DNA from 2 places in the Clostridium gelidum genome. Region 1 is predicted to be linked to the other one. Evidence: riboswitches for the same ligand, from Rfam matches in the RefSeq annotation. Region 1 holds a riboswitch; the other holds the start of a gene.

Region 1 (8,118 bases):
AATATGTAGTTGAAGGTAGCTTAAGACTTCATGATATTAGTGATTTAATAGGAATTAATATAGATTCAGAAGAATTTGATTCTGTTGGTGGACTTATGATTGAAGATCTGGGAAGAATGCCAGAAGAACAAGAAGAAGTCATAGTCAATAACATAAGATTTATTGCTGAAGAAATAGAAAAGAATAGAATTAAGAAGGTTAGGATGATTATTAATATTGAAGAAAGTAAAGTTGCTAATGATATGTGAATGATATATACAAACAAGCTGTCTAAAGGCAATTAGATAAGGTATTAAAATAGAAGGGATATTTTTCTAGTAAACTAGGATATCCCTTCTATTTCTTTAATTAATCCTAAAGTGTATGGATTTGTTATTTTATTTAACTTACCTAAATAAGAAAATTGATAATAGGAGCATAAGAATAATGGTTGATTTTATGAAAGTGGCAAAGGAAGAGGCCATTTTAGCAATGAATAAAGGTGAAATTCCAGTAGGTGCAGTGATTGTAAAAGATGGAGTTATAATAGGAAAAGCTCATAATTTAAAAGAAACTTTAAAAGATAGTACAGCTCATGCAGAAATATTAGCGATTAAGGAAGCTTCAAAATATATTGGCAATTGGAGATTAAATGGAGCTGAAATGTATGTAACTTTGGAACCATGTCCAATGTGTGCTAGTGCTATTTCACAAAGCAGAATATCTAAAGTTTATATAGGAACTTTTAATAAGGATATGGGGGCTTGTGGTTCACTAATAAATCTCTTAGATAATAGGGGACTAAATTCATTTGTGGATGTTAAATGGATTTATGATGAGGAATGCTCAGCATTATTAACAAAGTTTTTTGAAAATAGGAGAAAAAACGAATTATAATTAGTTATAGAAATAGTAATAATAATTTTTTATTCATTATAAGATTTGTATACTTTAGTATGTATTAAATTAGAAATCCTTAAGGTACTTGATATAAGTGTACCTATTATTAAAAATGAAATATATGCAGAGCAGTACTGTGACAAAAAAGGAATTACAACTACAAAGGGAACACCCTGATAAAGAGCTGTTACAACTCGTCCTACTTTGTCAAACATAAATGGAATTTTATTAGAGGACATTCCAGCATAATATGAAGTTATATTAAATTCAGCAAATTTGAAAATGAGTATAAAAGTATATGTAATAGAAACTAAATTATATATATTGAACAAGATACTTGTACAGAGCACAAAAAACAAATCGCAATAAGGATCTAATATACTACCGAGTTTAGATTGAATGCATAGTTTTCTAGCAATTCTTCCATCGATGAAATCTGTTAATATGATTAAAGAAAGAACAATCAATTGTAGAACATTATTCTTATTAATAAAAAGTAATATGAATAAGATAGTTAATGGTACTCTGAGCAATGTTAGGGTATTAATAGATAGTTTCTTAATTAATTCCAAATTTCTCACCTAGCGATACAGCATTAGTTTTGCTACCTTCTTTATCAGAATAAGCAAATTTAACCTTTCGTAGTGGGTTTTTACTCAACAATATTTTTTTAAACATATTTTCACTCCTTTAATCATTCATTACACTCGCGAATTTCAAAATTTTCTCATCTGAAATGGTGGAAATATTAGTTTTACCATCAACTTTAATATTGAGTTCATCAGTTTTATTTTTAGAATTTAGAATCATCTTAACAATTTGTCGTTCAAAAAAGTTCATCTTTTTAAAATTAAAAACTGCACCTAGTGAATCAATGATAGTTGCATGATTAATTAATTCATTAGAAAAAGATTTTTCAGTATATGAATTAATCTCGTCTTTTTTATCTGTCATACATGATATAAATAGTCCGAAAGGTTTAGCCATAAGTGAAACTGAATTAGTATCACAAAAATTTTTTATCTCAGCTTGTACATTGCCTACGTAAATAGAACAGCCAACAATTACTTTGTCATAATCAGAGAGATTTATGTTTTTATTTTCTTTTAGATTTATTATATTAACATCACCATTTAATTTTTCAGAGAGTAAATTAGCGCATTTTTCTGCTGCACCATATTTTGATGCAAATAAGATTAAAGTTTTCATAGTTAAAATCACTCCTTTTATATATTTGAAGATTTACTAACTCATAGACGCTTGCATATTTGTTACGACTTCAATTATTATCTATAATTGAAATTATATCATAAAAAAATATTCAGTTGAATTAAAAAAGTATGTATGATATCATGAAAAAGCATTAAAAGATTGATAAATGAAACTCGACTCACATACGTTCGCTGAGTAAGTGGTTCACTTAAAATCATAGATGTTAGTTTTCTACTTATGGAGAGATGTCCGAGTGGCCGAAGGAGCACGCCTGGAAAGCGTGTATAGGGGCAACTCTATCAGGGGTTCGAATCCCCTTCTCTCCGCCAATGAAGTTAGATGCGAAAAATGCCTGATAGCTTAGTAATACTAAGGTTTCAGGCATTTTTTATGTTTTGTGAGTTATTCAAATACTACCGCAAATTGCAGTTAAAATAGTTATGTTCAATTTACTAAAGATTTTCATTAGACCATAAAGGGTATAAAAAAGAGGAAAACATAAAGAATTAATTTACCATATTCAACACATTAATGATGTACACAGCAAATTTAAAAAGTGGATGAACAGGTTTAATGGCGTTGCAACTAAATATATCAACAATTATATGTATTGGTTTAAATGGCTACAATTGTTTGAAAATGACAAGGAAGTGGTAAAAATCCAAAACTTTATGCTTCAATGTAATGTAGCACACGATGATACAAAGGTAATTGATTTTAGAGAAAGAGAACCGATATTTGTTTAGTTATATACATTATATTGAAATTAATATTATAATATAGTATATAAACAGACTATAATTCAAAAATCAATTTTAAGATATACTGGTTTAGTAATTAAAAAAATGTGAAATGAGATTACTTATATAATATTCGATATATAGATGGGGGATAAATATGATATTTAAAGAATTTGGCAACAAAAATATGCCAGTTATCATTTTTCTTCATGGTGGCGGACTGTCATGGTGGTCATTAAAACCACAAATTGAAGCATTGCAAAAGGATTATTATATTGTTACACCTATTATTGATGGGCATGGTGATGATTGGAATAATACTTTTGTAAGTATAAAAAAATCCGCAGAACAGGTTATTAATTATATAAAAGAAAATTGTAATGGAAAAGTTTTTGCAATTTGCGGTCTTTCTATTGGTGCTCAAATCGTTGTTGAAATAATATCACAAGAATGTGGTATCACAGAGAATGCTGTTATAGAAAGTGCGTTGGTTTATCCTATGAAAATGGCAGTCACATTAACTGTACCGATGTATAATGTGTGCTATGGGCTAATTAAGAAAAGATGGTATGCAAGACTACAGGCTAAAACATTAAATGTACCATATGAATTATTTGAAACCTATTATGAGGATAGTTCACGAATGACAAAAGAAACACTAATTAATATTACGAAAAGTAATGGAGATTATTCAATATCTTCAACATTATGCAAGACGAAAGCAAGAACATTAATATTAGTTGGTGAGAAAGAATTATCAATAATGAAAAAATCAGCAACACTACTTCACGATACCATTAATGGTAGTTTTTTAAAAGTCATTACAAAAAGTGGACATGGAGAAATTAGTTTAATTCATCCAGATAAATACCTTGATTTATTGCAACGCTTTTTTGCAAATAATACAAAACATAGCCAAACATTATAACTAATAGTATAAAATATGTACATCTGTATATGTAGGTGATATAATAAGAATATAAGTGAATATTATAATATTTTGTAATATAATGTCATGAAAAGTTGGAAACGATGATGATTTCTTTTATTTGGGCACCTTAAGAATTCGGAGTTAGTGGTGCAACCTGCCAACAATTAAGTTATTAATTGTTGACAGGTTTTTTTATTGAAATTTTAAGTAAGGGTAGGAGATTAAAAATGAGATGGCTTAATAATTTAAAGGTAGGTAAAAAATTAACATTACTTATAGTATGCTCTTTAATAGGGTTACTTGCAGTAGGTACAACTGGATATTACTTCTTACTAGCATCTAGTAAAAGTATTGATTCCATGTATAATGAAAGATTATTGTCTAGTGAATGGTTGAGTGAATCTAGAGTGCATGCAAGAGCTATTACAGCAGATATTTATAGACTTATGGTAACAACGGATAAAAATGAAAATGATAGTTTAATTAAAGATATAGATACTCGTGCCGGAGAATTTAATAATTATATGAATCAGTATAAAAATTTAAAGTTGGATTCATTTGAAACAAGTAAAATAAAAGAGATAGAGGATAACTTAGCTAAGTATAGAGAAGGGAGGAAAACTGTTATTAGTTTAGCTAAAGAAAATAAAAATCAGGAAGCATATGAGTATTATGGAAAAAATGTTGATACATATGTACAAGCTTTCATGAATGATTTGGTTAAACTTGGTGAACATAATAGACAAATTGCTGAAGAAATAAATAATACTGATAAATCAAATTTTAAGGTTGCAGTAGGAACATTTTTAAGTATAGTTATCACAGGATCAATTTTGATAATTTTATTAGGATTACTAATAACAAAACGTATTACTAAGAGATTGAATGATTTTGTAGTATTTATAGGTGCATTGTCAGAAGGAAATTTTTCAATGGAAGTATCATCAGAGAATCTTCAAGATAAGAGTGAGTTTGGAATAGTAACCAATGCTTTAGATAAGATGACAAAGAATATTAGAGAGTTACTTAAGCAATTAGGAAACACATCAGAGCAATTAGTGTTATCATCAGAAGAATTAACTGCAAGTGCTGAACAATCAGCAGATGCATCAAATCTTGTCGCTACTGCTGTAACTAATATGGCACAGGGTGCAGATGATCAACTTGCATTTGCCAATGATACTACTAATGTAGTTGAAAATATATCTGAGAAAATAAATGTAGTATCTGAAAATACAAAATCAGTTTCAACATTGACAGATAATGCTGAGGTTTCAGCGAATGCTGGTGAAGAAGCAATAGAAAAGGCTATTAATCAAATGGAACTAATAGAGAAGAAGACTAATGAAACATCATCTATTATTAGTGAGCTTGAAGAAAAATCAACTAAGATTGGACAAATTATTGATACAATTGAAAGCATATCAGAACAAACAAATCTACTTGCATTAAATGCAGCAATAGAGTCTGCAAGAGCAGGAGAAGCAGGAAAAGGGTTCAGTGTAGTAGCAGATGAAATTAGAAAATTAGCAGAACAGTCACAAGAAGCAACAAAAGAAATAGCTGAAATTATTAATGATGTTCAAAATAAAACTAATAGTGCAGTTTCAGTTATGAATGAAAACTCAAAAGAGGTTGATGCAGGAGCAACGGTTGTAAATGTTGCAGGTACAAGTTTCCGTGAAATACTTAAAATGATAAGATCAATATCTGAACAAATTCACGAAATATCAAAGTCAATTAATGAAATAAGTGTTGGAACTAAAGCATCAGTTACTTCAGTAAATAATATACAAAATATAAGCATGAACATAGCGGATGAAACACAAACAATATCAGCAGCGGCAGAAGAACAGTTAGCATCTGTTGAAGAAATAGCTTCATCTAGCAAGATTTTATCTCAGATGTCTGAAGATTTGGGAAGTATTATAGCTAAATTTAAAGTATAATTTATAATAGCTTGTTTATAATTATTTTTAGGAATTTAAATTATAAACAAGCTTTTTTTGTTTTACAATTATAAGAATAAATTTAAGCGTTATTATTATTTAAGTCAAGCTTTGGTGGTTAGTGTTTGATTTTCTATTTTTTAATCTAACTTTTACTAAGTTCTTCGAGTCAGCAATAAAAATATAGCTATGTTTTAAGTTGATTAACTATATAGGATTATATAATGAACTATTGGAGACAATAATTATAGGTGAATTATTAATATTTTGTAACAATATTGAAGTTTATTAGAAAGTTAGATATTATTTAATAATTAAGTAGTTGTAAGAATTATTTTTAAAGGAGTAACTTAATTGTGATTTATGAATTTTTTATAATGCATTATCACGCCACTTTTTACCCAGTTAATATAATTTTTAGTTGAATATAAACTATACACGATTTTTTCTTAGAAATGAGGAGAACGTGTATAGTTTTTTTTGTTATACATTACCTTATTTTTAGAAGAGGAAGTGTATTTTATGAGAAAAACAATTCAAATGGAGAAGAAATATAACAACAAACAATGGTAAAGTTTAATTTTTAAAACATCAATAACAAAATAAAAGATAATATATCAAATATTCGTTTGATTTGATAAAATAAATTTAAATGAAACAATAAATGTCGAAAAAATTACATAAAAATAGAGGAAATAAAGTATTTGTGTAGAATAATGTATTAAATGAAAGAAAAAGAGAAAAGAACAGAAAGAAATTTATATAGAAAATGGATAATGAAAGAAAAAATTTAAAGATAGTCAATTAAACAAAGAAGTTAAGATAAAAGTTTGAAAGAGTATTTTACAAAACCTACTAAAATTGAGGAGGGGATTTAAATGAAAAGTATAAGAATAAAAATTGTCTTAGCAATCAGTCTTTTATTATTAATTGTTTGCATTGGGTTTGGGATCTCTTCATATTTTATTACATCAAATATTCTAATTTCAAATGTAGACATGGAATTGCCGCAATTGGCTCAGCAAGGTACTTATGCCGTAGAAAAATCTCTTGCAGAACAGTGGACATCACTTGAAGTCCTTGCATCAAATGATAAAATTAGAGACCCTAGCGTCCAAATGGATGATAAAATAAAAATCATGAAAGAAGAAGCAAAAAGAACTGGAGATATTAATATAGCATATGCAGATATTGATGGAAATACCATAGCACCAAATGGTAAGGTTGTAAGCATAAAAGATAGAGAATATTTTCAAAAGGCTATCAAAGGTGAAAAATCTGTATCTGATCCTATTGAAGACAAGACAAATCCTGGATCAATGATTATGAACTATGCTGTTCCTGTAAAATGGAATGATAAAATTGTAGGCGTGATTTTCAAGGTAAGAGATGGAAATAATCTCAGTGAGATGACAAATAAAATCGTGCTTGGAGCATCTGGAAAAGCATATATGATTAACAGTAAAGGAACAACTATTGCAAACTATAATAAAGATCTTGTAATAAAAATGGATAATATCTTTGATAATCTTGCTAAAAATCCAAATTTGCAAGACATGGTGAATGTTCAGAAAGAGATGCTAAAAGGTGGGGTAGGCCCTGGGCACTATACTTACAATGGGGCAGTTAAATATATTGGATATGCACCTGTAAATGGAACACAGTGGTTTTTAGCAGTAACAATACCTCAAAATGAGATTTTGTCAGGGTTAGACTCACTAAAAATATCTGTTTTAGTTATTGCTATAATTTTTTTATTGATAGGAATAGCCTATGGTATATTATTTTCAAAGGCAATTACAAAACCTATTATTTCCATGGCAGAGCATCTTAAAATTATGGCGGGAGGAGATTTTACTAAAGATATTTCTGAATCACTCTTAAAAAATAAAGACGAGACAGGAATTTTAGCAAAATCTGTTGATACAATGCAACGTTCAGTACGTGATGTAATTAAATCTGTTAAACGAGAATCCACGTTCGTATTAGAATGTACAGAATTAGAGAAAAAAAACATGCATGAATTGGTTCAGCAGATTGAGGGAACTTCAGCTACAACACAGGAATTAGCAGCAAGTATGGAGGAAACAGCTGCATCAGCAGAAGAAATGATGGCTACTTCACAGCAAATTGAAAGTGCAGTTCACTCTATTGAAGAAAATTCACAAAAAGGTGCAATTGAAGCAGGAGAAATTAATAAAAGAGCAGAAGAAACAAAGCAGAGTGTACAATATTCACAAAAAAAATCTAATGAAATATTTGCAAATACAAAGATAGAATTAGAAAAAGCCATTGAATCATCAAAAGTCGTAGAGCAGATAAATGTACTTTTAGAATCTATAATGAATATATCATCGCAAACAAACCTTCTTGCACTAAATGCTGCTATTGAAGCTGCAAGAGCGGG
Region 2 (8,118 bases), 2.1 Mb from region 1:
AATATTATACATTTTCATCCTCAAAAAAATTCGTTTCAAATCCCTATACACCTAAAAAATTATCACATGAAGATTATCAATCACTAGTAAATTATAACTCTTTAATCTGACGCCTCTCCATTACTATCAATAACTTTCTTATACCTCTAACTATATTCAAATGTAACCTCATAAAAATTAACCTCATGTGGTGAAAGACAGCTTTCTATCCTTAGTTCATCTATACTTTCTACATAAAAAACGGTTTGCTTTGGCACACAAATTTGTTTTAAATAATCAATTTCCTCCTTTTTAATATTATAAGTTGAATTCATATTTAGCCACTCATCAAAGATACTTCCATGTTCTCTATTTAAAATATATCGCTTTATACGATAACGACCTTTTTTTATCACCTTTTAATATAAATAGAAATTCTACATATTTTTGAACATTTACAGAAATCTTTTTTATCTTATTTAGAAGAATTGTTATTGGTATACTATTATTCTGATTATTATTTTTTCTTATGTTACCTATATGCACACCCCTTTAAAAATTAATTTTATCGTTTACATACCCGACTAATGAAGTACTGGAGTTTTCAATATTATTAATCATTTGTACTTTCTATAGAGCTTATAATAATGTCTACTACTTTTATAGCAACATCATCAAATGTAATAAAATCACATTTTCTATTTTTCATACATTTTTCTATTTTTCTCAAATCATAAGAAAACTTTATATATCTACTTTATATTTTCATAGGTTTGGAGTAACCATCTATTCTAGGAAAAAGACCATTAAAGTCTTCTGTCCTCTTCTTGTTTCAGTTTATTTGTATCTTGATAATAGTTTATTTGAGTTAATAATTTTTCTTTATCTTTAGGTAAATTTCCACTTAATGAAATATAATTTGATGCATGATTGCATCTAAATATTATTGGTTCTTTTACATTAATGTACTTTATTAAAAGCTTAATCTCATTTAAAATCTCTTTGTCATTTAAAAGTTCAAATTCTTTATTTATAATTTTATTATGCAAATTAGTTCCTTCCTCAACCATAAGAGTCAATACACCTAAATAATCTGGAATCATACTGCTTATCATTTCACCAGTTTTAATTGCATGACTTTTACTGCGCTCTGCTCCACCAATTCCAGCTATAACCGTTACTGACAATAATATATTTGCATCCTTAACCTTCTTTGCAGCCTTAATTAAATCCTCACTACTTACGCCTTTATTAATATCCTTTAAAACTTCATCATTTCCACTTTCAACGCCCATATATATCATTGATAATCCTAAATCTTTAAGATCACTTAATTCCTGTGGAGTTTTAAGTAATATAGATTTAGGGGAACCATAAAGAGTAACCCTACTACATTCAGGAAATAATTTTTTTATATATACTAATATTCCCTTTAAATCCTCTGTTTTAAGTATCAAAGCATCTCCATCAGCTAAAAATATTCTTTCTACATGTTCATATTTTTGTCTAAAACAACTTATATCATTTTTAATATCTTCTATTGCTTTTATTGTAAATTTCTTGGATTTATACATATTACAAAAGCTACATTTATTATGAGAGCATCCTAAAGTTGCTTGTATTATAAGGCTATTTCCTTCACTAGGTGGTCTGTATAATGGATAATCGTACATAAATATTTTCTCCCCTTATTAATTCTCTATATTAGTCACTTTAAAATTAAATCTGCTACGAGTGTTCCTATTAAACCTATGATTGTAAAATTAAAATAATATGACGAAGCATTAAACTTATTCAGATTTTAATTCAACACTTTTTTTAATCCACAGTAAAAGTTTCACCTTTTTCCTTTATAATATGGCCTGATCCATAAAGTTCTCCTTCTATTGTAATATATACTTTTTCCACACCATAATAAGTTCCAAGTGTATTAGTAATACTTTGTAAAATCATACTTTCATAAACTGCACCTACATTCATTTCGCTAACCAATTCTTATGTAAAATCAACATATACTATATTATCCTAATTAACACTCATTCCTTCTTAACCATTATGTTTCCTACATCCCTATAAGATAATGGTACCATATATATACCTATTAAGTCTGCTAAAAGGTAAACATATTATTTTAATTTTTTTCTATAAAAAAACTACTCAATTATGATAACTGAGTAGTTTTTATTTTCTATGTATATATATTCTGATAGTTGTTTTTTATACAATTTATTTAATAAGTTTATTCATATCTTCAGCAACATTTCTAAGTTCATTAATACTAGCCTCAATTTCTTCACTAGTAGAAGCACTTTGTGTTACTGCTTCTGTTACCATTTCATATTTTGATATTGTATCTTTTGTTATATTGCCTACTTCTTCATTAAATTTAACTACATTTTTAGTTTCTGTAAGTAATGTAGTAGAAGCTTTACTTATATCCATAATATTATTACTAAATAATTTCAAATCCGAAGTCATACTATTTAATCCTTGAACTGTTTCATTAATAATATTATTTCCCGCTTGAGATTTTTCGTTGTTATGAGTCATTTGTTCTTGAACTATGTTAATTTTACTTTTTAACTCACCTACAATTGAACTTACTTGAGTAAGTGATTCCTTTGTTCCTTCAGCTAATGTTTTTATTTCTTCTGCTACTACTGCAAACCCTTTACCATATTCACCTGCTCTTGCTGCTTCAATTGATGCATTTAAAGCAAGAAGATTTGTTTGTTCTGATATATCTCCAATAAGAGTTAATATTTCATCTACTTGTCGTGATTTTTGTTCCAGCTCTTTTGTAGACTCAAACGTATCTTCTATACTATCTTTTATATCATTAATAATTACGAGAGTATCATTTAAAGATATCTGGTTTTTATCTGTCATATTGATAAATTCCTTTATTTTATCCTCACTATCTTTTGTTCTACTCACAACTACCTCATTAGCACTTAATAAAGTGCTTAATATCTCTTTATTCTTATTTGATTTATCAAGCATTTCATCAGAAGCTTTTGATACCGAATGGCTTGTTGCTGAAACTTCCAGAAGTGAACTTGTTTGCTCTTCAATAGCAACACTTAAGTTTTCACTTGATTCCAAAACAGAAGTAGACATTTCACCTATATTTTTAAATAAATATAATAATTTTTGATTTTCTTCTTTGATTTCAATTTCTTTTTCACCAATTGATTCTAATAGCTTAGCTGCAAAATATACAACCATAAAGATTATTGATAAAGTTAAAGAAATAGTAATTATTCTCATAGCTACTTCTGCTATATGAAATTGATTATCTAAAAAAATTGAAGGATTATTTGCAACTACTACTATTTGACAAATAATACTTAAAATTATTGATATCGTAATCATTTTTAAATCAAAAAATAATGCTCCAAGAATGACGAAATAGAAAATCATAAACCATATGGAATTTAAATGCATCGTAAAATTCAAAAATAAATACTGAAAATAAGTTAATATTAAAATCATAATCTTTGTTATCTTAAACGCTTTTATGTTGAAACCATTTTCAGTAAGTGTACATTTATAACATATTCGAAGTACTATAGCATAAATTAAAACAGCTATTCCTTGAATAATCAAAGAATTTATATTTATACTATCATTAAATCCAAACAATTTTAATGCGCTAAAAAATAATAATGCCATAGTACACAATGCCACATAAAATATTAGTACAAATTTAAGGGTTTTTTTATTAAAAGTTATTATAGAGCTTTCTTCTGTATTCATTGTTACCTCCTAGGTATTTTTAAAATTTTGTATATTTATGTAATTAATTTGCATAACATAAATAGTGTACATATTATATCATATAATGTTTACATTACTTATATTATGTTATTTTATCCTATTTTTCCTTTTTAATCATATCATTTCCATTCTTTTTTTGCAAATTAAAGGTGTTTATTATTAATTAATAATACATACCCAAATATAAGTATATATATCGATTCTTATACGTATAATTTGGTAACCTGGCAATCATAGAAAATACTTTTCTTTAGACCCACGGCTTTGCGACCTTACCTTTTGATAATTTTGCTATTATCAATTTATATTATATATTAATTATTTTCAGCTATTCCTTCTTCTTTAATTAATTGCAACTTCAGCGAATACAATAGGATTAATTCTTTCAATTGCAATTTGTTTTAGTGAATTTCGTTTGATTTTCCCAGTAGATGTTAATGGAAATGTATCTATAAATTCTATATGCTTAGGGAATTTATATTTTGAGATTTTCCCAGATAAAAATTCAAATATATCTTCTTTAGTTAAGATAGAAGGTTTTTTAACTTTAATAAAAGCAACTATTTCTTCCCCAAGAGTTTCATCTGGAATACCAACAATTATTGCATTTTCAATTTCAGAGTGTTTAATAAGATGATTTTCAATATCTGTTGGAGAAATATTTTCTCCACCTCTAATTATTACATCTTTTATTCGTCCCTTTATAGATAAATACCCATCTTCATCTATAAATGCAATATCACCTGTATGCACCCAATTATCTATAACCGTAACATTTGTTGCAATAGGATTATTATAATATCCAAGCATACTATAAGGACTTTTTACACATAACTCACCTTCCACATTTGGTGGAAGTGTATGTCCAGTTTTTAAATCACATATTTTTATCTCCACATGTTCAACTGGTCTACCAACAGTATTTACTTTTGGATGATTTTTATCATAAATTGGAGTTTGAGTTACTCCAAGAGTTTCAGTTTGTCCAAAAGTATTGCTTAATTCAGTAATGTGAAGATGTTCCATTATATCTTTCATAAGTGTTTCAGACGAAACTGCTCCTGCAATCATCCCTACTCTCAAACTTGATAAGTCATATGAATTACATTTACTTATTAAATATTGATACATTGTTGGAACTCCATGAAAGCCAGTACATTTTTCGGTTTCAATTGCTTTAAGCGCAACGTCTGTTTTAAATTTTTTCATTAATACTATTGTACTTCCAGATAGAAGTCCAAGAAGTGCCGTATATTTCCCCCCCAATATATGATTCAATGGTAGTGTAACTAGAATCGTATCTTTTGATGTATAACCATAATTTTTACTAAAAGAAAGAGGACCATTTAAAACAGCACTATGTGTAAACATAACTCCTTTTGGCTTTCCAGTAGTTCCTGATGTATATAAAATTGTAGCCAAATCATTTTGAGAAACATCATTTGCAATATTCATAAGATCATCATTTAATACGTTCTTCATTTGAGACATTATAAAACCTAAGTTAAATAAAGTTTTTATTTTCAACGTTATTTTAAGATAAGTGAATTTCTCTAAATCAACTTTTTCAATCATATCTTTATCACTTACAATTAATATTGTTGAATCAGATTGCTTTAGCATATAATCGATTTCTTCCTCAGTTGATGAATAGCTTAAGCAGACGGATACAGCACCTATTTTTAATGTAGCTAAAAACACTATTATCCATTCTGGCGAATTACATGATAGCAAAGCTACGTGATCACCTTTCTTTATTCCAATAGATATTAAACTTTTAGCTATCATATCTACTTCAAAGTTAAGCTTTTTGAATGTAAAACGTCTGTTATCTTCTATATACACTACAGCTTCTTTGTCTTCAAACTTTTTGAATATTTTATTAGTATATGATCCAATAGTCTCATTAAGTAATGTCATTTTAATACACCTCTTGTTCATAATTAAAATCCAACTGTAAATTACTCAAATATTTTATACTTATATCATTTTAATACAAAATTGTAATATTTTCCTTAAAACCAATATATCATAATATACATAAATTATCATTAAAAATAATTATTAACAAAAATTATATAAAAGATAGGTTTTGCGTCTATCTATTAGTATTTCATATATAATTTTGTTTTTTATATAATAATTAACAAATAGATAAACGTTAATATTTTAGTAATACAGATATATGGATATAACCAGCTCCAACAGTCCAAAGCATAACATAGTCACCACGACGAACTTGTCCATTATTTATAGCCGTATATAATGCAATAAATGGACTTGTTGTACCAGTATAGCCATAAGTATTACCTATATATATACTATTTTTTTCAGGTATATCTAGTTTTTCTCTAAGATGCTCTATGTTTTTATATGTATATTGAGATAAACAAAACATAGAAATATCACTTACTTTTAAGTCATTTTCCTTTAATAAATTACTCATACTAGTTATAGCAGTTTCTAACCAAGGACATTCTTCTACAGACCAAGAGGCTAGAAAATCTTCTTTCTTTCCTTCAAATATATTTGAAAAGCCACATTTAGGAAAGACTATATCAGAAACGCCATCAGAATGAACAACAACTTTACTATCGATTAATCCACAGTCTTCCTCAGTTCTTTCAAGTATTAACGCACATGAAGCATCCCCAAATTGTCCATAACAAGCATCATCATCAGGTGATATTTGAAAATTTAAAAAATCACTTCCAACAAGTAAAACTCTCTCAACATTACTGTTTGCTGACATATATCGGTAAATAAAATCTAGAGAATTTGTCATTCCAGCACAATTTAAATTAATATCTTGACAAAAGCACTCCATTTTTCCTTTGATAGTATTATGAATTATGATTGAACATGGTGGAGAAACATATTGAGGAAGTACACTAGAAAAGATAATCATATCAATATCTTTTCCTTCAAGGTTTGATTTTTCCAAAACTTTCTTACATGATTCTATTGCCATAGTAAGGCTATTTTCGCTTTTTTCATCAATTAAATATCTATTTTTTCTTCCAGCAACATCTTCTAAAAAGTGAGTAATATCCTTTCCTTGTTTTTTAAAATGATCAATATAGCGCGAATTATCTACAACTTCTGAACCATGATAAACTTCTATATCTCTTATCTTTATATTAGTTATATTTGGTTTTAATATATTATTCATTTTGCATTTTAGTTAGCTATATAAAATATTTAACTTTGTTCTTGATAGCCAACCTTAACCTCCTTTTTTATATTTATAAGATGTGTATAATATAACATATTTTGTATTAATAGTCATCATTTATATAAAATTTGAAAATTAAACCATATCCGCAAAAATAAAAACTACTTAATTATATTTTTACAATTAAGTAGTTTTTATTCTTTTGTATCTTTCTTTTAGATTCACCACTTATTATCGGGCTTGAAAAGATTCTTTAAATTCTTTCTTAATAATTAAAAAATCCTCTAAATCATTTAAAAATTGAAATAATAACGCTCTATTTTCAAATTCAGTTCTATTCTTTGGTAGCTCCATATTTTCATAATCTTTTCTAAGTAAAGTTAATTTATTAATGAGTTCAACACAATCATTGTCTTCATGAATATTTAATGCCACATCATTAGTAAACTCTGACAATATTCTAGTTTGCTCATATTTCATATAAAATCTTGAAAAATGCCTTTGCATTCTTTTTATAGCCTCTAACTGTATTGTTCTCATATCTATGTAACTCACATAATAATCATTACTCTTAAATAAATGATTGTTATTTATTATTTGTGCCATGACTTTAGTATTCTTAATTAATTTTTCAACGCTCAGGAATACTTCTTGTTCATAAACTGGCACTGCTTGAGTAACTAAGCTTACTGCCATATCAGATAATATTGCTCGAAAATAATCTTCTATCCTTGCTTTATTTTTTTCAAAGTTATCTTCTAATGATACGGAATACAAATTAAACAACATTGCAACTCCAATACCTATTGCATTTAGCTTGGACTCATTTATAATCCAAGTTAAATTAATATTTGTACTCATTAAAAGATGTGTTGATAATACAGCTCCAATAACCATTCCCTCGCTTATTTTTAAAACCTTCGTTGTTGGTATAAAGATAAGTAGAAACAATCCAAATAAAATAGGATTATTTCCAAGAAGCATATAAATAGCATAAGATAAGAGTATAGCTATAGTAGATGAAATTATTCTTTTCCCACCAACCAGTAGAGCCTCTTTCTTGGTATCTTGAATACTGAGTATTGCAATTATGCCTGAGGTTACCCCAAATTGTAATCCCAAATAATTTGATATAATTATTGCTATTGTTGCTGATAAAGCCATCTTAACTGTTTTAGATTGCA

What was found. A riboswitch is a leader RNA that binds a small molecule or an ion and turns the genes downstream of it on or off. The one in region 1 is predicted to bind cyclic di-GMP.
Region 2: it holds a riboswitch for cyclic di-GMP, as region 1 does, so the genes downstream of both, psyc5s11_RS08195 (methyl-accepting chemotaxis protein) here and psyc5s11_RS26675 (methyl-accepting chemotaxis protein) in region 1, are expected to answer to the same signal.

The regions. Positions count from the first base shown of each region.
Region 1 is NZ_AP024849.1:5,824,212-5,832,329, reverse strand. It holds gene psyc5s11_RS26710 (HlyC/CorC family transporter) at 1-248, shown strand, start outside; gene psyc5s11_RS26705 (nucleoside deaminase) at 427-876, shown strand; gene psyc5s11_RS28285 (CDP-alcohol phosphatidyltransferase family protein) at 906-1,460, opposite strand; gene psyc5s11_RS26695 (flavodoxin domain-containing protein) at 1,570-2,088, opposite strand; tRNA gene psyc5s11_RS26690 (tRNA-Ser) at 2,331-2,420, shown strand; partial or broken gene psyc5s11_RS26685 (IS1595 family transposase) at 2,528-2,837, shown strand; gene psyc5s11_RS26680 (alpha/beta fold hydrolase) at 2,989-3,759, shown strand; cyclic di-GMP riboswitch class II at 3,848-3,930, shown strand; gene psyc5s11_RS26675 (methyl-accepting chemotaxis protein) at 3,990-5,711, shown strand; gene psyc5s11_RS26670 (methyl-accepting chemotaxis protein) at 6,590-8,118, shown strand, end outside.
Region 2 is NZ_AP024849.1:1,846,125-1,854,242, reverse strand. It holds gene psyc5s11_RS08210 (hypothetical protein) at 147-395, opposite strand; gene psyc5s11_RS08205 (radical SAM protein) at 786-1,652, opposite strand; gene psyc5s11_RS08200 (GerMN domain-containing protein) at 1,798-1,971, opposite strand; gene psyc5s11_RS08195 (methyl-accepting chemotaxis protein) at 2,206-3,738, opposite strand; cyclic di-GMP riboswitch class I at 3,975-4,062, opposite strand; gene psyc5s11_RS08190 (AMP-binding protein) at 4,102-5,679, opposite strand; gene psyc5s11_RS08185 (3-oxoacyl-[acyl-carrier-protein] synthase III C-terminal domain-containing protein) at 5,921-6,931, opposite strand; gene psyc5s11_RS08180 (aromatic acid exporter family protein) at 7,166-8,118, opposite strand, start outside.